One region of the Micromonospora sp. 067-2 genome, then DNA from elsewhere that is predicted to be linked to it. Evidence: riboswitches for the same ligand, from Rfam matches in the RefSeq annotation. Region 1 holds a riboswitch; each other region holds the start of a gene.
The links. A riboswitch is a leader RNA that binds a small molecule or an ion and turns the genes downstream of it on or off. The one in region 1 is predicted to bind cobalamin.
Positions count from the first base shown of each region.

Region 2: it holds a riboswitch for cobalamin, as region 1 does, so the genes downstream of both, ACLJN9_RS07330 (ABC transporter substrate-binding protein) here and ACLJN9_RS18690 (CbtB domain-containing protein) in region 1, are expected to answer to the same signal.
Region 3: it holds a riboswitch for cobalamin, as region 1 does, so the genes downstream of both, cobN (cobaltochelatase subunit CobN) here and ACLJN9_RS18690 (CbtB domain-containing protein) in region 1, are expected to answer to the same signal.

Region 1 covers NZ_JAJPWB010000007.1:233,556-236,822, reverse strand. Annotated here, with positions in the region: gene ACLJN9_RS18705 (PLP-dependent aminotransferase family protein) at 1-121, shown strand, start outside; gene ACLJN9_RS18700 (histidine phosphatase family protein) at 149-742, opposite strand; gene ACLJN9_RS18695 (CbtA family protein) at 739-1,512, opposite strand; gene ACLJN9_RS18690 (CbtB domain-containing protein) at 1,503-1,706, opposite strand; cobalamin riboswitch at 1,741-1,892, opposite strand; cobalamin riboswitch at 1,982-2,199, shown strand; gene ACLJN9_RS18685 (ribonucleoside-diphosphate reductase subunit alpha) at 2,337-3,267, shown strand, end outside.
Region 2 covers NZ_JAJPWB010000003.1:139,548-142,814, forward strand. Annotated here, with positions in the region: gene ACLJN9_RS07325 (FecCD family ABC transporter permease) at 1-239, opposite strand, end outside; gene ACLJN9_RS07330 (ABC transporter substrate-binding protein) at 409-1,344, opposite strand; cobalamin riboswitch at 1,436-1,576, opposite strand; gene ACLJN9_RS07335 (M14 family zinc carboxypeptidase) at 1,690-3,267, opposite strand, start outside.
Region 3 covers NZ_JAJPWB010000001.1:218,727-221,993, forward strand. Annotated here, with positions in the region: gene ACLJN9_RS00995 (RNA polymerase sigma factor) at 1-349, opposite strand, end outside; gene ACLJN9_RS01000 (hypothetical protein) at 470-805, shown strand; cobalamin riboswitch at 1,302-1,431, shown strand; gene ACLJN9_RS01005 (hypothetical protein) at 1,592-1,744, opposite strand; gene cobN (cobaltochelatase subunit CobN) at 1,756-3,267, shown strand, end outside.

The DNA.
Region 1 (3,267 bases):
GTTCCCCGCGGAACCCACCGGGTCGTTCGTCCGACTCAACTACGCCGGGCCCAGCCCGGCGGCCTTTCCCGCCGGCGCACGCCTCCTCGGCCGGGCACTCGCCAACGGCCCTGGCAGGTGACCATCTCCGCCCCGGCGTTCGCTGTCCCTACGCCGGTGGTGCGGCGAGCCGCAGCTGCCACCCCGAGCCGCGGTTGGTGAGCCGGACGATCGCCAACGGCTCGACGTCCAGCTGCCGGTACGTCACCAACGGCAGGTCGAGGGCGTGCACGACGGCGACCCGGAGCAGGATCGGGTGGGTGACGGCGATGACCCGCTGGCCACGGTCGCGCTGGCCGTCCAGCCAGCGGCCGACCCGCTCGCGCAGCGCCAGGACCGATTCGCCCCGGTGGGGTGCGGCGTCCGGTGCGGACAGCCACTCGCGCAGCGCCTCGGGCTGCGTGGCGGCGATCTCCTCCAGCGACCGCCCGTTCCAGTCGCCGTAGTCGCAGTCGGCAAGCGCCGCGTCGACGGTGGGCGTCAGGCCGAGGGCGTACGCGGTCCGGGTGGCCGCCACCGCTGGGCTGGACAGGCAGACGTCGGAGGCACCCAGGAGCGCCCGTCGGCCCGGCGCGGCGGGAGCCAGGGCGAGGGCGGCCCGCAGGCCGCCCTCGTCCAGGTCGTCGAGCTGCCCGCCGAACCGGGCCTGCCGCAGGGCGGCGGTGGAACCGTGCGCGACCAGCCGCAGGCTGGTGACGCTCACGTGCTCAGGGGTGCGCTGGTGCTCCTGCGGCGCCGGTCGTGGTTCAGCAGAGCCGCGAACAGCAGGCCGATGCCGGTCCAGAGGACCACCTGGGTGCCCAGGGAGGCCAGTCGGAAGTCCCACAGCAGGGCGGCGGGGAAGTCGTCCGGGACCTCCTGGAACGACGGCAGCACCACGTAGGACACCACGGTGACCAGCAGGAACCCGCCGAGGGCGGCGGCGGCGCGGAGCCACTGCGGTGCGTCGCCGCGAAGCGCCCGGTAGCCCAGCGAGCCGGACCAGACCGCCACCAGGCCGAGCACCACCATCAGCAGGTAGGTGCCGGTGCGCTGGTCGATGGTGGCCGGATCACCGACGGCCGGGGGATTGGGTGGGTACTTGACGAACGGCACGATCACCACGCCGAGCAGCGCGGCGCCGGCCAGCAGCAGACCCGACCGTCCGTCGTCGTCGGTCCGCCGTCGACGCTGCAGCAGGACGTACGCGGTGGCCAGCAGGCCACCCATCGCGGCGCCGAACAGGCCGGTGGCCAGGAACAGGCCGCCGCGCTGGCCGGTCCTGCTGACCAGCGCCTCCTCGTGGTCGTGTGCGCCGGTGGCGGGTTCGGCGTGTGCCGCCGCCTCCTCGATGGCGATGGCGGCCTGAACGCGTGGTTCGCCGGCGAAGTAGGCGAACGTGCCGGCGAGCAGGCCCGCGACCAGGCCGGCGAGCAGCCCGCGGAGCAGCACGCTGACGAACGTGGGCGTGCCGGTGGTGGCCGTCAGTGGCACGGGACACCCAGCAGGTGCCGACCGTCGTGCATCAGCTCGTGCAGGTACATCCCGCTGCGCGAGACCGCTCCCTGGTCGAAGGCGACGAGGTAGGCCAGCAGCGTGAGCACGGCGACGGTGGCCAGGACCGTCCATAGAAGACGGGCGGTGTCAGCGGGCTGCACCAGGGGCTGGCTGGACGTGGAGCTGGACATGGGTACACGAACCTCCCCGGGGATAACGCGTCCCCATCGCAAGGCTGCGGACGACCGAGCGTCCTGACTCGCGGTGCCCCGTGCAGGGGAACCGCTCACAGTGGCGCGACCGCGCCGGAATCTCACCGGCTTCCCTCGCGTCGCCGCAGATAGTGGGTTGACGGTATCGGTGCCGGTTCGGGCGGTCAACCCGGTCCCCGGCGGCGTCGATGGACGAGAGCCGGCTGCGCCGCAGATCGACATGTGGGGTGTGACAACCGTGTCCCTCCCTATATATGGTGTTGAGCGCAGCTGGTTCGGCCGCTCATCGTCAGTGGTCGAGGCAAGAGGGAACCCGGTGGGAATCCGGGACTGCCCCGCAGCGGTAAGTGGGAACGACCGCCGTCATCAGCACTGGGCCGCGAAGCGGCCTGGGAAGCGACGGCCAGTAGGAGACCGGCGAGCCCGGTCGTGCCCGCAAGTCCGAAGACCTGCCAGCGCGCCGCGTACCCGCACCCGGGTGGGCGGCGGTCCGAGGCCGCGTGGGACGGCTGACGCCACCTGACCCCGCGCCCTCCGGCGTGGCGTCCACCGGTGTCCGCCTCCTCGTGTCCGAGGGCCATCAGGTCTCGAACTCGCGAGGAGTGAGTGGTGACGGTCACCCAGGTAGTTCCGGCCAGCGCCGAGCCGGCCCCGCCCGGTCGGCGACGGGCGCAGATGCAGGTCCGCAAACGCGACGGCGCCACCGAACAGGTGGATGTGAACAAGATCGTCCGGGCGGTCGAGCGGTGGGCCGACGACCTCACCGACGTCGACCCGCTGCGGGTGGCGACCCGGACGATCAGCGGCCTGTACGACGGCGCGACGACGGCCGAACTGGACCGGCTGTCGATCCAGACGGCGGCCGAGATGATCGGGGAGGAACCGCAGTACTCCCGTCTCGCCGCGCGGCTGCTGGTCGGCTACGTGGACAAGGAGGTCCACCGGCAGGGCATCACCTCGTTCAGCGCGGCGATCCGGACCGGCCACGCCGAGGGACTGATCTCCGACGACACCGCCGCGTTCGTCGCCGCACACGCCCGTACCCTCGACGACGCCGTCGACCCGGAGGGTGACCGGCGGTTCGAGTACTTCGGGCTGCGCACGGTCTACGACCGGTACCTGCTGCGGCACCCCACCAGCCGGCTGGTCCTGGAGACCCCGCAGTACTGGCTGCTGCGGGTGGCCTGCGGGCTGTCCCGGACACCGGACGAGGCGATCGACTTCTACCGGCTGATGTCCAGCCTGGCCTACCTGCCCAGCTCGCCGACGCTGTTCAACTCCGGCACCCGGCACACCCAGATGTCCTCCTGCTACCTGGTCGACTCGCCGCGCGACGAGCTGGACTCGATCTACCAGCGGTACGCCCAGGTCGCCAACCTGTCCAAGTTCGCCGGCGGCATCGGCATCGCGTACTCCCGGGTCCGGTCCCGGGGCTCGCTCATCCGCGGCACGAACGGGCAGTCCAACGGGATCGTGCCGTGGCTGCGCACGCTGGACGCGAGCGTCGCCGCCGTCAACCAGGGCGGCCGGCGCAAGGGCG
Region 2 (3,267 bases), on a different contig from region 1:
AGCAGGCCCAGCACCACCCGGGGCAGCCTCAGCTCGGTGACGATGGCGATCTCCCGCTCGGTGAGCCCGCTGTCCAGGTGCACTCCGGGGATCAGGTTGAGCAGCTCGGCGGCGACGCTGCCGGGTGGCAGGCTGACCGGGCCGAACGAGACCCCGGCGACCAACGCGACGAGCACCGCGAACACGCCGGCGACCACCCAGCGCTTGCGCAGGCCGGCGGGTCGGGCCGCGGACGGCAGCCCGGCCGGCCGGGACGGCGGCGCCGCCCCGGCGGGCCGGGTTGGTGGCGTCGCCTCGGCGGGCCGGGTTGACGGCGTCGCCCCGGCGGTTGGTGGCGTCGCCCCGGCGGGCCGGGGTGGCGGTGTCGTGGCGTCCACCGGTGGTGCTTCGCTCACCGAGGGATGACGGTCACGCGGGCACCTTGGCGACCGCGTCGATGATCACCCGAAGCAGGTCCACGACGCGCGGGCCCCAGCGGGAGGCGACGTCGTCGTCCAACGCGACGATCTGACTGTTCTTCACCGCGGTCAGCCCAGCCCAGCCGCTGCGAGCCTTGATCGAGTCGGCGTTCTGCTGGCAGCACTTGGTGTCGGACAGGAAGACGAAGTCCGGGTTGGCCTTGACGATGAACTCCTGGGACAGCTGCGGGTAGCCGCCGTTCTTGCCGTCCGCGTCGGCCGGGTCGGCGATGTTGGTCAGGCCGACCTGGCTGTAGAGCGAGCCGATGAAGGTCTTGCTGGTCGCGCTGTACAGCTCGGGGCCCAGCTCGTGGTAGTAGGTGAGCTTCTCGGCGCGCTGCGGCAGGTCCTTGACCAGCTTGGCGATGTCGTCCTTCATCCGGCTCGTGACGTCGGTCGACTGGTCGGCGTGGCCGGTCAGTGCGCCCAGTTCGGTGATCTGCCGGTACGAGTCGTCCAGCGTGGTGGCCGCCGGGGTCAGGTAGACCGGGATCTTGAGCTTGTCGAGCTGATCGACGATCTTGTTGGTGTCGTTGGAGAGCACCACCAGGTCGGGGCTCTTGGCGGCGATCGCCTCGGCGTTGGGCTGGAAGCCGGACAGGTTGGTCTTGGGCGCCTCGGCCGGGTAGTTGGAGTTGTCGTCCGCCGCCGTCACCTGCGGGCCGGCACCGATCGCGAAGAGCATCTCGGTGGCCGTGGGCGAGAGCGAGACGATCTTCTCGGGGCGCTTGTCGAGGGTGAGCGGGCCGACCGTGACGGGGTAGGCGACGGTCGCGGAGCTGCCGCCGGCCGCCGGCTGGTCGTCGGTCTTCTCGGCGCACGCGCCGAGGGCGAGCGCGGCGACCGCGAGAGTCGCGGCGAAGAGCCGGGGGGTACGTGCGGACATGGGTCCTCCTGTCGGTCGAGGAATGTGGTGCTTCGCCGACAGGGACTTTCGTACGCCCGCCCACGAGGCGCCCTTCCTCGAGAGCGCGTGTCGCGACCCATCCGCAGGCGACCTGGCTCATCCCCGTCACCGGGACGGGGCATCACAGTTGCGGGACAGCGCCGGGTTTCGCACCGGCTTCGCTGCGGAGTGGTCGCTGAAACGGTAGCGCACCGCCAAGACAACCCTCGTTGATCTAGGGCATATCGCCATGAGTAGATCTCTCGCAACGACGATATGCCCTAGATCAGCGCGGGGTGGGGGGTGGGGGTGGGGCCCCGTGGGGGCGGACGGGGCCCCACGGGGTTAGGAGGACGTGATGGTGACGTTGTCCACAGCCGCCTCCAGCAGGCTGGCGCCGGAGGCGTCGGCCGCCTCGACGAGGATGCGGACCGACTGACCGGCGTACGGGGTGAGGTTGAGGTTGGCCACCGCCCAGCTCCCGTTGCGGTTGGCCGCCGCACCGGCCTGGGTGAGCAGCGCCGTGGTGCCTCCGTTGTGCACCACGCTCACCCGGAAGTAGTCGGCCGAGGAGGCGTTCGAGCCGTGTGCCAGGTACCAGGCCAGCGAGAGGGTCAGCGTGCCGGCCGACGGCAGCGTCACCGCCGGGGACCGCGCGCTGGTCACGCCACCGTCGACGTCGTAGTCACCGGCCGCCGATCCCGCGAGCCGTCCGGTCACCAGGTCGTTGGCGCCGGCGTACGGGGTGAGCTGCTTGGCGCCGGAGGAGGTGGTCGCCTGGGCGGCACCCCGTTCCCACGCCCCGAGGGTGGCCGTGTCGGTGCCGGCCGGGTTGGTGGTCCACCCGGTCGCGGTCTCGAAGGTGTCCGAGAAGACCGTGGTGCCACCGCCGCCGCCGCAGTACTGCGCCTGCTTGCCGATGGCCCGGTACGGGCAGTCGGCGTACTCGCTGAGCAGCAGCACGGCCTCGCGGTTGCGGCTGGTCTGCGCGGGGATCACCTCGTCGGGCGGGTAGAAACCGCCGCCGCCTGACGAGCCCGGGTACATCTCGAAGGTGTACGCCCAGATGTTGTGGGTGGCCCACATCCAGTCGATGCTGGTGCCGTCGGCGATGTAGAGGTCGCTGGACTGCTCCGGGGTGTAGTTGTTGGTGGCCGCCAACTGCTGGCCGATGGTGGAGAAGGTGTTGTACTGGTCCGCGCTCATCCCGGCGGGGTTGTTCGCGGTGGTGTAGCCGAACGGCCAGAGCACCAGCTCCGAGTACGTGTGGAAGTCGATGTTCGCCTTGATCTGCTGGACGCCGCCGACCACCCGGCTGTTGACGAAGTTGCGCAGCGCGGACGTCTCGGGAGCGGAGAACGCCGACGGGCCGCGGTAGGTGTCCGACGAGGTGGTTCCGGACGACCCACCACAGCAGCCCCACTGGTAGGACCAGTTGCGGTTGAGGTCGGTGCCCACGTTGGACGAGCCGCTGTTGGGTTGCCGGTTCTTGCGCCAGGACCGGTACGACCCGGTGGCGATGTCGTACTCGCTGCCGTCGGGGTTGACCGTCGGCACGATCCAGATCTCCCGGCTGTTGACGATGTTGGTGATCCGGGAGTCGCTGCCGTAGTTGTCGGTGAACAGGTTGAGCAGGTAGATCGCCATCTCGACGGTCAGGTGCTCGCGGGCGTGCTGCTGGGCGTTGAACAGGATCTCCGGCTCGCCCTCGTCGGTGCCCACGTTGTCGGAGATCTTCACCGCCACCAGGTCGCGGCCCTCGTACGACGTACCGATGCTGATCTTGCGGGCGATGGCCGGATGGTCGGCGACGGCCTGGTTCACCACGGCCGTCAGCTCGGCATAGTCGTGGTAGTTGGAGTCGGCGGGCGGGAAGGCCAACGCGCCCACGTCGCTGGCGCCGCGCTCGGCGCTCGGCGGCGG
Region 3 (3,267 bases), on a different contig from region 1:
CGTCCTCGGTGATCTCGGACACCGGGTTGGCCGCCGCCGCCCGCAGGACGAGGCCGTCGCGGCGGGTACGGGACCGGTGCAGGTTGCGGGTCTCGTTGGCGACGATCGCCAACAGCCAGGATCGGAAGGACGAGTCGCCCCGATAGCGCGACAGGCTGCGGTGCCCCTTCACAAACGCCTCCTGGATGACGTCCTCGGCGTCCGCGCCCGCGCCGAGCAGCACCGCCGTCCGGTACGCGGACGGGGTGTGCCGGGCGACCAGGAGGTCGTACGCCTCCAGGTCACCTGACCGAGCGCGGTTGACGAGCACGTCGTCGTTCAGGGAGACCTCCGGTTGCATCACACTCATGACACCGCTGCGGCGCGGCGGGTTCCAACCGTGGCGCGACCAGCTCACTCCCACCCGGCGTGCAGCGTATTGCCAGGAAGCGGTGGTGCACTGGCGGGAGCGTCGAGGAAGGGGTGGGGCATGGGCTGGTTCAGTCGACGGGCACGGGGCACCGAGGCGACCCCGACGAAGCTGGACCGCGAGGGGACCCGGGAGGATCTCGCGGCGCTGGAGGCGTTTCTCGCCAGCCGGCGGGGGGTGGAGTTCTACCTGGAGCCGGAGACCACGGCCACGGACACGACCGTCGTGGCCATCGCCCACGACGGCGAGTGGATCCGCCGCCGGACCGGCACGCCACGCGCGGCGGGCGCCATCGCCCGCAAGCACGCGGTGCCGCTGTACGAGGCGGCCCGCACCGGCTATCCGGAACGCATGCGCACCTGGAGCCGGGCACACCCGGAACGCCACGCCCGCTGAGGCCCGACAACGAGCCCGCCGCCCGCAGTCCGCATCCCGCGCGACCCGCGACCTGCGGCCCGCGCGGCCCGCGCATCCCGCGCGGCCCGCGCATCCCGCGCGGCCCGCGCATCCCGCGCGGCCCGCGCATCCCGCGCGACCCGCGACCTGCGGCCCGCGCGGCCCGCGCGGCCCGCGCGGCCCGCGGCCCCTGGCGGACCGGTGCTCGGTAGAGGCACGCAGATCTTGGACACTTACCGTTTCGAGTTGACGGTAAGTGTCCAAGATCTCGCGTTCGGGCCATCCCGAAGCGCAGGTTCCAATTGATCATGGCCGTTTGGCCGGGCGCCGGTGGAGTGGAGCATCGGGTGCGGGACACGAGGTGCGGTGTCGTGACGATCGTGAATCGGCGCCTAGAAATTGCCGTCTGTCGATGGATTGGCGGCGCCGTCCGCTGAGGGGGCGGCGTTGACCGGCGGCGCAGCGGTGTGGCAGCATTCGCGGCCTGACGGCAGTGAAGGAAGTCGGTGTGATTCCGACGCGGTCCCGCCACTGTCACCGGGGAGTGATCCCCCCTCGTGCGCCACGACCGTGTGTCTGCGGTTGGAAGGCCGGGGGAGAGCGTCGATCCGGAAGCCAGGATACTTCGGCCGTCGGGACGTACCCCAGGGCGTGGACACCCGAGGAGGACCCGATGACGCACGGCGTCTCTTTCATCGACGAGTATCGTCGTGACCCGCACGGTGGGCGCTCCGCAGCCCCCGCACCCGGCCACGTCTGCGGACGTTCGGCCGGCCGGGCGCACGGTCACGCCGGTTCCTGCGGCCGCTGAGCCGCGCACCCGGCGTCGACCGGCTGCCGACAGCCGTCGGTGACCGCGCGCCGGGCCGTCGTACCGGCTGACGCCGCACCCACCCGCTTCGTCCAGGTCGCCTCCACGGCGGCCGGGGCGTCACTCACCGGAGCCTCCCGTGCGCATCCTGCTGCTCTCCACCGCCGACACCGACCTGTTGGCCGCCCGCGCCAGCGGTGTCGACTACCGGCTGGCCAACCCCGCCCGGGTCAGCGCCGACGAGGTGCCCGCGCTTCTCGACGGGGTCGACCTCGCCGTCGTACGCCTGCTCGGGGGTCGGCAGGCGTGGCCGGACGGGCTCGCCGCGGTGCTCGCGAGCGGCCGGCCGACGGTCGTGCTCGGCGGTGAGGCGGTGCCCGACGCGGAGCTGATGGCCATCTCCACCGTGCCGTCCGGCGTCGTCACCCAGGCGCTGGCCTACCTGGTCGAGGGCGGCCCGGACAACCTGGGCCACCTGGCCCGGTTCCTCTCCGACACGGTGCTGCTCACCGGTGAGGGTTTCGCCCCACCCGCACCCACCCCGGCGTACGGCGTGCACGGTGAGCACCCCGTCGACCCGGACCGGCCCACCGTGGGGATCGTCTTCTACCGGGCGCACGCGCTGGCCGGCAACACCGGCTTCGTCGACGTGCTCGCCGACGCGGTGCGGGCGGCCGGCGCCAACCCGCTGCCCATCTTCTGCGGTTCGTTACGCGGGCTGACCGCGGGCGCCGGCCCGCTCGGGCTCTTCGCCCGCTGCGACACGCTGCTGGTCACCGTGCTCGCGGCCGGCGGTGCGGTCGCCGCGGACGCCTCCGGTGGTGGCGACGAGGACGCCTGGGACGTCGGCGCGCTGGCCGCCCTGGACGTCCCGGTCATCCAGGCGCTCTGCCTGACCAGCACCCGTGAGCAGTGGGCGGGCAGCGACGCCGGACTGTCCCCGTTGGACGCGGCGATGCAGGTGGCCATCCCCGAGTTCGACGGCCGGATCGTCACCGTGCCGTTCTCGTTCAAGCAGATCGACGCCGACGGGCTCTCGGTCTACGCCGCCGACGCCGACCGGGCCGCCCGGGTCGCCGGGATCGCGGTGCGCCACGCCCGGCTGCGGTACGTGCCCAACGCCGACAAGCGGGTCGCCGTGGTGCTCAGCTCGTACCCCACGAAGCACTCCCGGGTCGGTAACGCCGTCGGGCTGGACACCCCCGTGTCGGCGGTCCGACTCCTCGCCGCGTTCGCCGACGCCGGCTACCACCTCGGCGACGCGCCGCTGCCCGACGACGGCGACGCGCTGATCCACGCGCTGATCGCCGCCGGCGGTCACGACGTGGAGTGGCTCACTCCGGAGCAACTGGCCGCCGCCGAAGCCCGGGTGCCCGGCCAGACGTACCGGCGGTGGTTCGAGGCGGTCCCCGCCGAGCTGCGGATGCGGATCCGGGAACACTGGGGTGAGCCCCCCGGCGAGCTGTACACCGACGGCGGGGACATCGCGCTCGCCGGGCTGCGCTTCGGCAACGTGGTGCTGCTCATCCAGCCGCCGCGCGGCTTCGGGGAGAACCCGATCGCCATCTACCACGACCCGGACCTGCCGCCCAGCCACCACTACCTGGCCGCGTACCGCTGGCTGGCCGCGCCGGCCGCCGACGGAGGGTTC